2 linked regions of the Herpetosiphon gulosus genome follow. The protein of the gene in region 1 interacts with the protein of each later gene in a pairwise test. Links are inferred from orthologs where the notes say so. Each region holds a gene or a part of one and is shown in the gene's direction. Other genes may lie near its edges.

Region 1 (3,137 bases):
ACTCGCCCGTTTATGCCCCATCAGGGAACAGCTTCGGCTTAGTAGTTGGTGGCGGGTGCGCCCGTTATTGCGCCTACGAGTGATGTGCTTCGGCTCATAAGCAGGGTGGTACCACGGGGTTTTGCTCCGTCCCTGACATGGGTTCGGGGTTTTTTGTTTTAGATTTTTGTTTAGTTCCCTCACCCCATAGCCCCCTCTCCCGCCCAGCAGGCGAGGGGGACCACCGTAGCATGACAAGTGGAATGCCCTCTCCCGCCACAGCGGGCGAGGGGTTGGGGTGAGGGAATGCCAATCGATGCTGAATCCCACCCAATCACGGAAGGGTGGTGAAATGATGATTGGTTGAGCAGAAAAGTTGTAGATTTTTACCAATTGCAGATATTTTTAGCCAAGGAGTTGATGATGGCCACTCGCTATGATAGTAGCATCACCGAGCCAAAATGGCGCGAACGTTGGGAACGCGACGGCATTTATCGCTTCGAGCCAGACAGCGATAAACCTAAACATTATGCTGTCACCATGTTGCCCTATCCATCGGGCAATTTGCACATTGGCCATTGGTATGCCATGTCGCCCAGCGATGTGCATGCCCGCTATATGCGCATGCGTGGCTACAACGTCTTTTTCCCAATGGGCTTCGATGCCTTTGGCTTGCCCGCCGAAAATGCCGCGATCAAAAACAACTTAGATCCGCGCAAATGGACTTATTCCAACATTGAATACATGCGTGGCCAGTTGCAATCAATGGGCATGATGGTCGATTGGGATCAGCAAATTGTTAGCGCCGACCCTGAATATTATCGCTGGAATCAGTGGTTTTTTATTCAATTTTTCAAACGTGGCTTAGCCTATAAAAAATTCTCAGCGGTCGATTGGTGTCCCAAGTGTAATACAACCTTGGCCCGCGAACAGGTTGTCGGCGATGAACGGCGCTGCGAACGTTGCGACAGCTTAGTCACCAAGCGCGATTTGGATCAATGGTATTTCAAAATTACTTCATACGCTGATGAATTGCTGGATTTCTCGGGGTTGGATTGGCCTGAGCGCATCACAACCATGCAACGCAACTGGATTGGTCGCTCAGAAGGGGCCGAAATCACCTTCAAATCTGAGGCTGGCGACCCAATTACGGTCTTTTCAACTCGCCCCGACACCTTGTGGGGGGCAACCTTTATGGTGTTGGCTCCTGAGCACCCGTTGGTTGCCAAATTAACCAGTGTCGAGCAAAAAGCCAGCGTCGATGCCTATGTAGCCGAAGCCATTCGCAAAACCGAAGTTGAGCGCCAATCGACCGATGACGAAAAGCCCAAAACTGGCGTATGGATCGGTGCGTATGCGATCAATCCAACCAGCCAAGAACGTGTGCCAATTTGGATTGCCGACTATGTGCTGATGACCTATGGCACTGGCGCGATCATGGCAGTGCCTGGCCACGATGAACGCGACTTCGCCTTTGCCAAAACCTTTGGCTTGGCAATCAAACGCGTCGTTGTACAAGCTGAACAAACTGCCGAAACCCCCTTGGAAACAGCCGAACCAGCCTATGGCACGGTCGTCAATTCAGGCCAAATCGATGGCTTAAGCTCAGCCGAGGCCAAAGAAGCCGTGATTAACTGGTTGGAAGCTGAGCAATTGGGCAAACGAGCGATTAATTATCGTTTGCGTGATTGGCTGGTCAGCCGCCAACGCTATTGGGGCACGCCAATCCCGATGATTTATTGCCCAACATGTGGTACTGTACCCGTGCCAGAAGATCAATTACCATTGTTGCTGCCCGATAGTGTTGATTTCAAGCCAACAGGCGAATCGCCCTTGAAATTGCACCCAACTTGGCGCTTTACCACATGCCCAACCTGTGGCGGCGAAGCTGAGCGCGACACCGACACAATGGATACATTTGTCGATTCGTCGTGGTATCAAGTGCGCTACTTAAGCCCACACGAAACCAATGCGCCCTTTACCAAGGCTATTACCGACAAATGGTTGCCAGTTGATCAATACACAGGTGGCCGCGAACATGCCGTGATGCACTTGTTGTACACCCGTTTTTGGTGGAAAGCCATGCGTGATATGGGATTGGTCAGCGCTAACGAGCCAATGACCCGCTTGATCAACCAAGGTGTGATTTTAGGCGAAGATAGTAATAAAATGTCGAAATCACGTGGCAATGTGATTGACCCAGATATGTTGGTAGCGCAATATGGTGCTGATACCGTGCGCACCTTCTTGATGTTCATCGGCCCGTGGGAGCAAGGCGCCCCTTGGAACAATCGCGGGATCGAAGGCTGCGTGCGCTTTTTGGATCGGGCTTGGCGTGTCGTGACTGATACGCCGCAACGTCACGATGCTGCGGGCCATGCCAGTACCTTAGAGCGCCAAACCCATCGGATCATCAAAAAAGTTGGCGACGATTTGCAGCGCTTTGCCTTCAACACCGCCATTGCTGGCCTGATGGAGTTTGTCAACGAATTGATGAAAGCTCGCGAAACCGATGTTTATGGCACTGCAACCTGGCGCAAGGCAACCGAAAGCTTGACCTTGTTGTTAGCACCAATCGCCCCGCATATTGCTGAAGAATTGTGGGAATTTTTGGGCAACAGCCAAAGCGTCCATTTGCAGGCCTGGCCAAGTTACGATGAAGCCATGTTGATCGACGAATCGATTGAATTGCCAGTGCAAATAAATGGTAAAGTTCGCGGTAAAATACAGGTAGCCGCCACCGCCGATGAACCAAGCATCATTGCAACCGCTTTGGCTGATGAAAAGATTGCCCCCTTGGTCGAGGGCAAAACCATCATCAAGCAAATTGTGGTACCAAATCGCTTGGTCAATATCGTGATCAAATAAGTTTTTGGCCAAACAACGGAAGGGTCGTAGAGAAACCCTTCCGTTGGCCAACCTAAGAAGCGAGATACCTTGGCAATTCGGAAACGTTGCCAGCCATTCAAGGAGCCTGCATGACCAACTATTACGAAATGTTCAAGCAGCACGAAGAATCGATCGTCGAAACCATCATTACTACCTTGCAAATCCAAATTCCTACCTACGGCAAAATATCACGTGATGACGTTCGCAAACGCGTCATCGCTGGGCTTGATCCCTATGCTCGCGATTTAGATACAGAGCACCCCAAAGCT
Region 2 (2,938 bases), on another replicon or contig:
ATGAAAACTTTCGCGATATTTGGGATCGGTATAAGGCGCTGGCCCTTCGGTATGAATATGCACCAATTCGACGCTGCGTAATTCATCAGCGCGAGCAACTAAAGCCGCAATTAATTGTTGAGGTGCTGCGGCAACACTATGAATAAACACACGATCGTGTGATTTAATCGCTTGAACAGCTTCGTTCGCTGAAACGTAACGCATACTAAGCCCCCTAAATCGTTGGTTGGTGTAGCCTCGGCTACATCTCTATTGTGACCGATTTCTTGCCAGCACGAAGTGAAAAGAGCCATGAAATGGGTTAAGGTTTAGCAACATCAATGCACTAGAAATTGTGGCTGCATTTGACACAGACAACCGTTATAATACATCTGTTCGATTAAATTGGAGGATGCATGCATGGCCGTGTCAGAGCAGACGGTTGCCCGCGCCGCAAGCTTGCGCGATGAATTAAATGTATACAATCATCATTATTATACGCTTGATGCACCGCTTGTGAGCGATGCTCAATACGACAGTTTATTAAATGAATTGCGGGCAATTGAGGCCGAATATCCCGAATTACGCACCCCCGATTCACCAACCCAACGGGTTGGTAGTGCTCCATTGAGTAAATTTCCCAAAGTGCAACATCCCGTGCCAATGTTGAGCCTTGGCAATGCGTTTAATGCCGATGATTTGGCGGCGTGGCGACGACGTGCTGAGCAAATTATTGGTACGCAGCCAATGAGTTACACCGTTGAGCCAAAAATTGATGGCTTGGCCGTGGCATTAACCTATATTAATGGGGTGTTTAGTGTTGGTGCAACTCGTGGCAATGGCGAAATTGGTGAAGATATTACCGCCAACCTACGCACAATTCGCGATGTGCCCTTGCGCCTTCAGCCAATCGACGGCCAAGCCTTGCCCGATCGAATCGAAGTGCGCGGCGAGGTCTATTTGCCGATCGAATCGTTTAATCAATTAAATGAACGCCAAGCCCATGCTGGCGAAAAAGTCTTTGCCAACCCACGCAATGCTGCCGCTGGATCGTTGCGCCAGCTCGATTCAACGATTACTGCTGGCCGTCCGTTGCGCTTTTTTGCCTATGCTGTCGGCCCTTTTAGCGGTGTTGAACTCAATAGCCAAGCCCAAACCCTCGATACCCTGCGCAGTTATGGATTTAGCGTAAATCCCGATACCCGCCTGTTTGCTGATTTTGCGGCGGTGATTGAGTATTGCCACGAATGGATGAGCCGCCGTGAATCGCTGAGCTATGAAGTTGATGGTGTGGTGGTCAAAATTAATGATTTTGCGATGCAACGCGAATTAGGTGTGGTTGGTCGTGATCCACGCTGGGCGATTGCCTATAAATTTCCAGCTCGCGAAGAAACCACCACCTTGCTCAATATTGTGATCAACGTTGGCCGCACTGGTAAGTTGATTCCCAATGCTGTGCTCGAACCTGTCAGCTTGGGCGGCACGACCGTGCAACATGCCTCGTTGCACAATGCCGATTACATTATTAGCCGCGATATTCGCATCGGCGATCGGGTCGTGGTCAAACGGGCTGGCGATGTGATTCCCTATGTGATTGGGCCAATCGTCGAGGCCCGCACTGGTAACGAGCAAGCTTGGCCCGCGCCAACCCATTGCCCAACCTGTGGCCAGCCAGTCGAGCAAATTGCTGATGAAGTTGATATTTACTGCGTCAATAATACTTGTCCTGCGCGTTTGATTCGGTCAATCGAACACTGGGTCAGCCGTGGCGCGATGGATATTGTCGGCATGGGCGAGCGTCAAGCCAGCCAATTTGTCGAAATCGGCTTGATCACATCGATTCCTGATATTTATCGTTTGAGCGTTGATAGCTTTGTGGGGCGCGAAGGCTATGGCGAACGCCGCGTGGCTAATTTGCTGAATGCGATCGAAGAATCCAAGCAACGCCCGCTTGATCGGGTGATCACCGCTTTGGGAATTAACGGCGTTGGTACGGTGGCAGCGGCGGATTTAGCCCGTTATTTCCGTTCATTGCCAGCCTTAGCCCAAGCCACGATTGAGCAATTGACCGCGATTGATGGCATTGGTGGCAGCACCGCCCAAAGCGTGGTTGATTTCTTCGCTACGCCAGCTAACCAACAATTAATCGCCGAACTATTGGCTTTAGGCCTCAAAGCCGAGCCTGGCGAAGTCGCTGAATTGCAGAGTGACCGTTTGGCGGGCAAAAGCTTTGTGATTACTGGAACTTTGCCTGGTATTAGCCGCGAAGCCGCTCAAGCCTTGATCGAAGCGCATGGCGGCAAGGTTGGCGGTAGCGTCAGCAAGAAAACTGATTATTTGCTAGCAGGTGAGGCGGCTGGCTCGAAATTGGCCAAAGCCCAAAGTTTGGGTGTGAAAGTGCTGAGCATGGATGAATTGCATGCGCTGCTTGATGGGTAGTCGTTGATTTTTTGTTGATCCACGAAGAGCACGAAGCTACACGAAGGCTGAAATTGCGAGAGCTGAAACCGCGAAGAACGCGAAGAACGCGAAGGATGTTAGGCTACAGGCTATCGGAACAATTGTTGGCATTTCAACAAATCTCCGATAGCCTATAGCCCTACTTCGTGTCCTTTGTGGATAAAAAAGCTCGCCTCTGCGTTAAATTCTGAATCCAAATCCAGCGAAATATTCTAAGAGTCTAATCTGGTAAGTTTTGTAACCATAAATATTGCTGTCTAAAATCTTCAGGTGTTTCATATTGTAAGGAATATCCATCATCGAATACACTAAGAGGTAAGCGAGGAAGATTTTGCTTTTCACAGTTAGGATTATGAAAGACAAAAAATCGTAGAAAAAATTGATTATTACTTATCCATTCAATAAATGTCGAATTAGAGTTATCCATACATATCCAATCAAAAGTTGCTATAGCACTAATTTGAGGATTTTTACCAAAAACTCTGTTGATAATTTTTGC

Evidence for each region. The genes of interacting proteins can lie anywhere in the genome.
Region 2: the proteins of leuS (region 1) and ligA interact in binary tests that used the Escherichia coli proteins (3 or more experiments, as listed by UniProt). The link is inferred for Herpetosiphon gulosus from one-to-one orthologs.

The regions. Positions count from the first base shown.
Region 1 is NZ_BAABRU010000012.1:50,284-53,420, reverse strand. Bases 36-3,124 are described here. They hold leuS (leucine--tRNA ligase), read left to right. Parts: upstream 36-402; coding sequence 403-2,847; downstream 2,848-3,124. Other genes in these bases: ABEB26_RS16715 (STAS domain-containing protein), read left to right, coding at 2,958-3,124. In the rest of the region: more of ABEB26_RS16715, read left to right, coding at 3,125-3,137.
Region 2 is NZ_BAABRU010000017.1:72,796-75,733, forward strand. What follows is about bases 22-2,911. They hold ligA (NAD-dependent DNA ligase LigA), read left to right. Parts: upstream 22-405; coding sequence 406-2,418; downstream 2,419-2,911. Other genes in these bases: ABEB26_RS20475 (acetyl-CoA hydrolase/transferase family protein), read right to left, coding at 22-204; ABEB26_RS20485 (hypothetical protein), read right to left, coding at 2,660-2,911. In the rest of the region: more of ABEB26_RS20475, read right to left, coding at 1-21; more of ABEB26_RS20485, read right to left, coding at 2,912-2,938. UniProt on the Escherichia coli protein: DNA ligase that catalyzes the formation of phosphodiester linkages between 5'-phosphoryl and 3'-hydroxyl groups in double-stranded DNA using NAD as a coenzyme and as the energy source for the reaction.